Regions from separate parts of the Bacillus yunxiaonensis genome, predicted to be linked through region 2. Evidence: riboswitches for the same ligand, from Rfam matches in the RefSeq annotation. Region 2 holds a riboswitch; each other region holds the start of a gene.
What was found. A riboswitch is a leader RNA that binds a small molecule or an ion and turns the genes downstream of it on or off. The one in region 2 is predicted to bind S-adenosylmethionine.
Positions count from the first base shown of each region.

Region 1: it holds a riboswitch for S-adenosylmethionine, as region 2 does, so the genes downstream of both, WAX78_RS09810 (bifunctional O-acetylhomoserine aminocarboxypropyltransferase/cysteine synthase) here and WAX78_RS17495 (sugar ABC transporter substrate-binding protein) in region 2, are expected to answer to the same signal.
Region 3: it holds a riboswitch for S-adenosylmethionine, as region 2 does, so the genes downstream of both, mmuP (S-methylmethionine permease) here and WAX78_RS17495 (sugar ABC transporter substrate-binding protein) in region 2, are expected to answer to the same signal.

Region 1 is NZ_JBAWSV010000003.1:88,760-92,046, reverse strand. It holds gene metA (homoserine O-acetyltransferase MetA) at 1-599, opposite strand, end outside; gene WAX78_RS09810 (bifunctional O-acetylhomoserine aminocarboxypropyltransferase/cysteine synthase) at 580-1,875, opposite strand; SAM riboswitch class I at 1,967-2,070, opposite strand; gene WAX78_RS09805 (chloride channel protein) at 2,484-3,287, shown strand, end outside.
Region 2 is NZ_JBAWSV010000006.1:25,769-29,055, forward strand. It holds gene WAX78_RS17490 (sugar ABC transporter ATP-binding protein) at 1-325, opposite strand, end outside; gene WAX78_RS17495 (sugar ABC transporter substrate-binding protein) at 322-1,434, opposite strand; SAM riboswitch class I at 1,521-1,629, opposite strand; gene WAX78_RS17500 (NCS2 family permease) at 1,719-3,020, opposite strand; gene WAX78_RS17505 (SDR family oxidoreductase) at 3,253-3,287, shown strand, end outside.
Region 3 is NZ_JBAWSV010000007.1:172,023-175,309, forward strand. It holds gene mmuM (homocysteine S-methyltransferase) at 1-189, opposite strand, end outside; gene mmuP (S-methylmethionine permease) at 164-1,573, opposite strand; SAM riboswitch class I at 1,655-1,759, opposite strand; gene gntR (gluconate operon transcriptional repressor GntR) at 2,181-2,912, shown strand; gene gntK (gluconokinase) at 2,905-3,287, shown strand, end outside.

The sequences.
Region 1 (3,287 bases), on a different contig from region 2:
GATGCACGGACTTCCGTATGACGAGAATGCGGCGCAAAAAAGCTTTCATCAAAACCGCGTAACAGTTTCACATTCTCTTGCTGCACTTCATGCTCAAACACACCAAACATCTTTTGCTGAAGCGGATATTTTGGAACACCGTAGTGATAATACAACCCTGCTTGTGCTCCCCAACAAATGTGAAGCGTCGATGTAACATACTCCTTCGAATAGTCCATAATTTGCTTCAATTCTTCCCAATAATCTACCTCTTCAAAAGGAAGTGTTTCAACCGGGGCACCAGTAATGATCAACCCGTCAAATTTTTCTCCTTCAATATCTCGAAATGTTTTATAGAAACTTGTTAAATGCTCCTGTGCCACATTTCTTGATGTATGAGATTCCATATGAAGTAAATGTACATCGAGCTGAAGCGGCGTATTTCCAATTAAACGAAGCAACTGCGTTTCAGTTTCTTGCTTTGTTGGCATCAAATTTAAAATAGCAATCTTCAAAGCACGGATATCTTGTGTTTCTGCTCGTTCTTTCGTCATCACGAAAATATTTTCATTTTGTAATACTTTACGAGCGGGTAAATCTTTAGCAATGATGATCGGCATACTGTTTTCCTCCAGAAAGGGCTTCTGCTAAATCAGCAATAATATCCGCCGCATCTTCAATACCAACAGATAACCGAATTAAATCAGGCGTTACACCTGCCAGACGCTGCTGCTCTTCACTAAGCTGACGGTGCGTTGTGCTTGCAGGATGAATCACACAAGTTCTTGCATCTGCAACATGCGTCACCAATGCTGCGAGCTTCACATTTGCAATAAATTGCTTAGCAGATTCAATCCCCCCCTTTACTCCAAACGTTAAAACACCACTCGCGCCTTTCGGTAAATATTTTTGTGCTAATGCATAATTTTCATTATCTTTAAGTCCTGGATAATTGACCCACTCAACGCGTTCATGCTGCGATAACCACTGTGCAACAGCTAATGCGTTTTGACTATGACGCTCCATACGAAGATGCAACGTTTCTAAGCCAATATTACTTACATACGCATTGAATGGACTCATACAATTTCCATAATCTCTTAATAACTGCACACGAGCTTTCACAATGTATGCCGCTTGCCCGAATCTTTCCACATAACTCACACCATGATAACTTGGATCTGGTTCAACAAATTCAGGAAATTTACTCCAATCGAAATTACCGCCATCAATGACAATACCGCCAAGTGAGCTTGCATGACCATCAATATATTTCGTTGTAGAATGAACGACAATGTTTGCACCATGTTCAAAAGCATGACATAAATACGGCGTCGCTAACGTATTGTCGACGATAAATGGCACCTCAAGCTCTTTTGCCGCATCAGAAAACTCTTTAAAGTTAAGAACATTCATCGCTGGATTTCCAAGCGATTCTGCATACACAAGCTTTGTTTTCTCATTTGCAAGGGCAACAATTTCATCAGCAGTTAAGTTTGGATTAAAGAAAGTAACCTCAATGCCAAGTTTCCGCAGACTAACTGCAAATAAGTTAAACGTACCGCCGTATACTGTTGATGAGCAAAGAAGGTGATCACCGCTGCCGCAAATATTTAATATCGCTAACATAATTGCAGCTTGCCCTGATGCAGTTGCAACCGCACCGACGCCGCCTTCTAACTCTGTCAGTTTCTGCTCAAATGCTGCAAGCGTTGGGTTACCAATACGAGTATAAATATAACCTTCTGCCTCTAAATTAAAGAGAGCTGCTAAATCATCAGATGTATCGTATTTATACGTCGTGCTTTGATAAAGCGGTAAAACACGCGGTTCACCGTTTTTCGGCGTATAGCCACCTTGGACACAAATTGTTCCTTTTCCCCTTGTATTGCTCATTTCTCAATCCCCTTTCTTTTTTAACATAAAAAAACTGCTTCTTTCCTAAATAAGAAAGAAGCAGTTTAGATAAACGCTCGACATGTAGCCTTTCTTATCGTTCAGGAAATACCTGCAGGATTTGGCACAATTCCGCTTTACGGCTGTTGCCAAGGTTTCATAGGGCCCGGTCCCTCCACCTATTCTTGATAAGACTTATGCAATTACCGTTGATTTTATAGCAAATATTTCCTAGTGTCAATTCATTTTTCTGAATCTTCACGAAAAGTATAAATAAATTTAATTATTTATTCTTAAGATTCAAACTATATAAAAATAACATTAATGTTCCAAAGAAAGACAAAAATACGTTTTAAAAACTTCACTTACTATGTAAAATTAAAGAGTTACATTTAATTTTAGTAACCATCAAAGCACATACAAAAAAGCAATTATACTTACAGATGTTTTACAGTTTCATAAAATAATATTGCTAATTTTTGTAATGTATCTTGAATAAGTAGTTCCCTTAAAAAGATAATATGCATATTGAATTAGTTATCCAACTATTTTCGTATTAGAATCTCTTACTTTTTCATAATGAATGTAACATAAAGGAGGCATAAAGAATGACTATTAGGAGAAACATGCACTATTTACTCATCATGTACGGTATGTTCCTAGGTGCTATAGTTGGTGCTGTAGTCTGGTTATTTTTAGTTGTCACAAATGCTGGAATTCAGCTTGTTTGGGGATATTTACCTAAAGAATTGGGATTACCCCCTTATTACACAATTTGTGTAACAGTAATTGGTGGTATTCTTGTCGGCCTGTCACAGAAATACTTCGGTACATACCCTCGTTTAATGCCAGAGACCATGGCTGAATATAAGAAAACAGGCAGAATTGAGTACCATTTTGTGCATAAAGCTACGTTAACAGCTGTTATTGTTTTAGTATTTGGCGCAAGCTTAGGACCAGAAGCAGCACTTGTTGGGATTATAGGTGGCCTTTGTACGTGGGTTGGTGATCGCTTTACATTTACTTTAAAAGGAATGCATGAACTAACAGAAATTGGGATTAGTGCTGCTTTAAGTGTTATTTTTAATGCACCGCTATTCGGTTATTTAGCTCCAAACGAACATGAGGATACACAAATCACTGAAGCTTTTAAAGGGAAAAAGACTATTGTATATCTTGCTACTACTTTTGCTGGTTTTTCTGTTTATTTATTGCTAAGTCAACTCGATAATCGAGGATCTTTTATTGTTAAGTTTGGAGAAGGATCTTTTGCACTCCATGAGTGGATTGCCTTTCTGCCTCTTATTTGCATAGGCACTGGTGTAGGCTATTTTTATTTCAAAGTGGAACATATATTAGAAAAAATAGTACGGCCTTTTCAAGAATATAAACTAACATTAGCAATTATAGGT
Region 2 (3,287 bases):
GCATAGCTAAATAATCAAGGAGTACATTTTCTAGTACAGACAAATTTGGAACTAATCCATGATCAACTTCTTGTGTTACGAAAGCAATGCCATGTTTTTTTGCATCTCGTGGTGAAGAAAAAGAGACTACTTTCTCATCGATGAGAAGTTTTCCAGCAACCGGAGTGATTTCTCCGGTTGCAATTTTTAATAAAGTACTTTTTCCTGCTCCGTTCATTCCTAGTAACGCGTGTATTTGTCCTTTTTTAATCGTCATAGAAACATCTTGTAATACCGGGACATCTGTATAATGATGTGTAATGTTTTGGAGTGAAAATGTCATTATTTCTTCTCCTTCTCTAATTTATTCATCCAAGGTGAGTAAGCATCTTTTGAGTTGCCCCAGCCGTTTATGTATTTCGATAGCTGTTCCATTGCTACATTTTCAGTCGGTAAATTACTTTTCTTTACAAGGTGTGGTTCTAATGAATAAATATCTGGCGTATGTTCTCTTGCAATCTTTTGATATAAGAAGCGTACTTGTACTTTCCCTACTTCAGCTGGATCTGTAGCAGCTGTTGCGACCCATGGAGAATTTGATTTTTGCATGAGTTGTAAATCTTCGTTGCTTAAATCAATACCGTATACTTTTATATCTGTTCGGCCTGCTTGTTCTAGTGCTTTTACTGCACCCTTTGCAAATTCATCCCAAGCGGCAAAAATAGCATTTAACTCTCCTTTTTTTGGATATTTTTTTAGCAATGCTTCTACTTGTGCTTGCGTATCTAGAGCGGTATTGTTACTAGCTGTACCAAAGCGGGCTACTTCTTTTATGTTTGGGTAACGTTTGTAAAAGGCATCGATAATGACACTGCGGTGTTCCATAGGAGCAAATCCGCCAACCCATACAACGGCAATATTTCCTTTTCCATTTAAATCTTCAGCTAGTGTTTTTAACGATTTCCATGCGAGGCTATAGTCATCTTGATCAATAACAGTAACACCAGGTAAACGTAAATCGTTATCGAATGCTACGACGGGAATATTTGCTTGTAATGCTTTTTCTACACCTTGTTTTAATGCTTCAGAGCGCCCATGATCAATTAAAATTCCATCCACTTTTGCGTTAATAGCAGCATCTAAATTGGCAGCCATCTTTGCTAAATCGTTATCGGAGTTGTACACTTGAACGCTTCCGCCGAATTGTTCAATTTGCTTTTTTACTCCTTCAATATATTGAGAAGAGAAAGTGCCAATAGACATTTGCATAATTAAAGCAACTTTTAAAGGTTTTTGTACTTGTTTTGGAATTTCCGTTTGTGAAGTTTCTTGTTTTGAAGTTGTTTCTTTTGTAGCTGTTTGTTGTTGTTGTGTTGAAACAGCATCTTGTTCGCTTTTACAGGCTGTTAATGTGAATAATAGAATAATTAATAAGATTGAACATAATTTCTTCATAAAAAAATCCCTCCCCAATTTACAAGAGCGGGGAGGGAGAGGAAATAAAAAACGCCTTTTCATAGAAAAGACGTCTTATCACATTTCTCTTATCTCTCAACACATATGCGTGTTGTAAGAATTAGCACCGTGCCCATTTATGGGTCGGTTGCCGGGCTTCGTAGGGCTCATCCCTCCACCTGCTCTTGATAAGACATCAAATATTTAACTAGTTCGAATTATTCCACATTTATATATAAGTGTCAAATCTTTTTTATAAAAAAACTTCCTCATAAAGAGGAAGCTTAATGTGGTAAGAATACTAACTGATAAGCGAACAAAATACCAAATACGTACACAAGTGGATGAACTGCACGGAATTGCCCTTTTGCCATTTTCATAAGCGGGTATGAAATGAAGCCGAGTGCAATACCTGTTGCAATGCTTGATGTAAGCGGCATAGTTAAAATGACTAAAAATGCTGGGAAAGCTTCATCAAATGCATCCCAATCAATGTGACGAACTGCGCCCATCATTAAACTACCAACAATAATTAATGATGGAGATGTAATAGCGGCAACACCAGATACTGCGCCGACAAGCGGGCCAAAGAATGCAGCTACTGCAAATAATATCGCAACAGTTAGTGTTGTTAAACCTGTACGGCCACCAGCTGCAACGCCAGCAGAAGATTCAATATAGGCAGTCGTTGGTGTTGTACCGAACATTGAGCCAATCGTTGCTGAGATAGAATCTGAAAGAAGGGCGCGTCCGGAATTTGGAAGTTTTCCATCTTTCATAAATCCACCTTGCTGTGCAACTCCAAGTAATGTACCTGTTGTATCGAATAATGTTACAAGGAGGAGCGAGAAGACAACGCCATATAATCCGTAGTTAATTACATCAGAAAACGCTGTGATTGGATTGGAAACAATTACGCCTTCAGGTAAACCTGGCAGAGATGTAATTCCGTTTGAAAACGTTAATTGTCCAGTAAAGTAAGCGATAACTCCTGTTAATAACATACCGATAAATAATGCGCCATTTACGTTTAAAGACATAAGTACTAACGTAATAGCAAGTCCAGCCAAAGCAAGCAAGACAGGCGGAGAGTGAAGGTCCCCAAGCCCAACCAAATTTGAGGGATGCTTCGTAACAATGCCTGTCAGACGTAAGCCGATAAATGCGATAAATAAACCGATACCAGCTGTAATTGCGTGTCTTAAATTTTCAGGAATAGCTTCCAGTAATTTTGTACGGAAAGAAGTTAATGATAGCAAAATTAAAATCATACCTGCTACGAATACAGCAGAGAAAGCAATTGCAAATGTCATACCTTCATGAGTTTTTACAACAGAGTAAGCAAAGTAAGCATTTAAACCCATACCTGGTGCAATTGCAATTGGTAAATTTGCAAAGAGTGCCATACATAATGTTCCAACAACAGCGGCGATGATTGTCGCTGTAAATGCTTGTTCAAATGGAACGCCTGCATCACCAAGGATGACAGGGTTTACGACAATAATATATGCCATTGTTAAGAAGGTAATAATACCAGCCATAATTTCAGTTTTAATAGAAGTTTGATGTTTTGAAAGGTTAAACATAAAAACATCCTTTCTTTTTACGAATAATTGTCACAACAGTTATATATAATATTCGTTATGTTATTTTTTTGCAAGAGTTTTGTATAAAAAACTTCATATTTCTCTGTATTTTATGATGAAATTTCGAATATTAAACGTCTTTTTTGCGCATATATTTCGTTTTTGTAAGAATAAGTATATTTTTTGATTTCGCACATCATAAGAAGGACATATGATAAGGAGGTTTTTCTGTATGACACAACAAGAACAACCAAAGAAAACATTGCC
Region 3 (3,287 bases), on a different contig from region 2:
TCCAGCATGAAAATAGTCAGAGTGAACCTGATAAATTAATTCCGGATTCTCAAGTAATACACGTGCTGACCAAAGGGAATCGTCCAAATTACATCCATGTGACTCCAGTTCTGTAGCCAGCGCTCCGTCAAGCAGCATAATTGAATGTTGAGATAAAATAGCATCAATTGGATTGATTTTGTTGGACATAATCTATACCCCTTTTCTTTAAATTTTGTGTTAGATAATAACTTCCGTAGCAAAACAATATAAATGGAACACCACAATATAAAGCAATTCGTTGTGTAGGATCAAACGCAATCCCGATACATGACGCAAAACAAATGATAAAAGAAGCGATTGGTACCAGCGGATAGAATGGTGTACGATAGACCAAGTCATCTACAGAATTTCCTTCTTTTACATATTGTCTGCGAAATAGGAACTGCGAAGTACTAATACTCATCCAAACTACAACCACTGCTAAACCTGAAATAGAAACTAGCACAATATACACAGTATCCGGTGCCACGATACTTGAGAACAGAGCCAAAGCTCCTCCCAACATGCTGAAAATGACCGCATTAATTGGAACACCCTGTTTTGTCATTTTTGCAAAAATAGGAGATATTGTGTTCTTATTGGCAAGCGACCACAGCATTCTAGAAGAGGCATAAAGACCTGAGTTTGCAGCAGATAGAATAGCCGTTAGTATAACGAAATTCATAATATCTGCCGAATATGGCACTCCAACTCGTTCAAGAACGGCAACAAAGGGACTCTCTAATACTCCTGCATCGGAACTAGGTAATAATGCAGATAAAACAATGATCGTTCCTACAAAAAAGATAATCAATCTCCACAAAGTAATACGAATGGCCTTGGGTATCGCTGTTTCTGGATTCACTGTTTCACCTGCTGCAATTCCTATTAATTCCGTTCCTGAAAAAGCAAAATTAACGGCAAGCATCGTCATTATAATGGCAAAAGCACCATGAGGAAATAGACCTGTACTTGTAAAGTTAGAAAAGAATGGCGCTGACTTTGAATGAGCCATCGGAACAAAACCTACTATTGCCGCTGCTCCTAAAACAATAAATATTACAATAGCTATTACCTTTATAGAGGCAAATAAAAATTCAGATTCAGCAAAAAATTTAACTGTCAGTACATTTAATCCAAAGATTAAAATGGCAAAAAGGGCACTCCATATCCAGACATTGATGGATGGAAACCATCTCTGCATAAGCAACCCTGCAGCAGTAAATTCAGAGCCTAAAGCAACAGTCCAAGTTAACCAGTACAACCAAGCTACGGTATACCCTGTCCCTGGTCCAATGTATTTAGATGCATAACTATGAAATGCACCCGTTTCAGGCATATGTACGGAAAGCTCACCTAAACACAGCATAACTAGATAAACCACTAGTGCACCAATCAGGTAGGAAAGAATTGTACCAAATGGACCAGCTTGTTGAATCGTGTAACCTGAACTTAGAAATAATCCAGTTCCAATCACTCCACCAAGTGATAACATAACTAAATGACGTGCTTGCATTTTCCTTTGAAATTCTTTCCTATTTTTGTTCTCCATTCTTACTCTCCTTCCTACTATCCAGAGAAAACAAAAACGCACTCTATAAAAGAGTGCGTGGCTGACAAATAAAAACGTACCCTCCTATCTATCAGGTTCATCACCCGCTGGAATTAGCACAGTATCTTAAGCAGACCTGTTGCTGAGGTTTCGTAGGGCCAGTCCCTCCACCTCTCTGGATAAGAATATTTTTTTATAACCTTATCAATCTATTTAAAAATTGTCAACGTGTTTCTGTACTTATAAATACCGCCTAATTTATTTACTCGTTTATCCTGCTATTCGCTGGCAGTAAAACCCCTTATTCAAAAAGGAATAAAGAAGATAGGTAGAGGATAACCGCTGGCATGTGCCCAATCAGTTCAACTAACCATTAGTAGGAGATGCCCCCACTGATGAAAGATTCACTTAATAAAAAGTATTTATTTTCCGTATATAAATTGGAAAATAGAGTTTGTTTATCATTCCTTATTATTTTAAACTCTCATCAAACTTGAACAAGTATTGAAGGGCATCTAGACGAAACAACATAAAAGCGCTTGCATAATTAAAAATCTAAGTTATAATACTTGTATACAAGTATACTTGATTAACATGAGGTGGAATTATGACGGAATCAAGGGAATTTCTTTATCCTGAAAAGTGGCTTTCAAAAGCTTCTACTGGTGATCGTGTTGCGAGCGAACTGAGAATGCGTATTATTGCAGGTAAAATTGAAAGCGGTACCATTCTATCTGAAAATAAATTAGCTGCCGATTTTTCTGTAAGTCGGTCACCCGTTCGTGAAGCATTAAAAGTACTAGCATCTGAAAATATCATTCGCTTAGAAAGAATGGGCGCAGTTGTCATTGGTTTAACCGAAAAAGAAATCGAAGAAATATATGATGTTCGTTTACTTATAGAAACGTTTATCTTTGAGCGACTTGTAAAGATGGACACAAATGAGTTAGTAAGAGAACTAAATAAAATTATGGAAATGATGAAAATCGCCATCAAATATCATGATGCTGATGAATTTTCTTATCAAGATCTCTTATTCCATGAAACGATTATTCGCACCATTGAGCATTCCCATATCCTCATGATTTGGAATAATTTAAAGCCTGTTATGGAAAGCTTAATCCTTTTATCAATGCGTACCCGTTTCAAGGAAAAGTACGAAGACTTTGAACGGATTATTAAAAATCATGAGCTTTATATAAAAGCAATCGAATCAAAGGATCGAGCCCTCATGATTAAAGCCTTACATCAAAACTTTGATGATGTGCAAGGGAAAGTTGAAGACCTCTGGATGTCACAACAAATGTTATCTAAAGGAGTAGAGCAAGAACATGAGTAGCTATATGTTAGGTATAGATATCGGTACTACAAGTACCAAAGCAGTATTATTTACTGAAAAAGGCGAAGTCATTCAAACAGAGAATATTGGTTACCCACTTCGCACACCGGATATTTCCACAGCGGAACAAGATCCAGAAGAGATTTTTCAGGCCGTTTTGCAGGCGATTTCAAATATAACAAAACATCATTCAGATAAACAACCATCGTTTATTTCATTTAGCAGCGCCATGCATAGTGTCATTGCCATGGATGAAAATGACGAGCCGCTGACACCTTGTATCACTTGGGCAGATAATCGCAGTGAGACATGGGCACATAAGATCAAAGATGAACTGAATGGCCATGAAGTTTATAGACGAACAGGAACACCTAT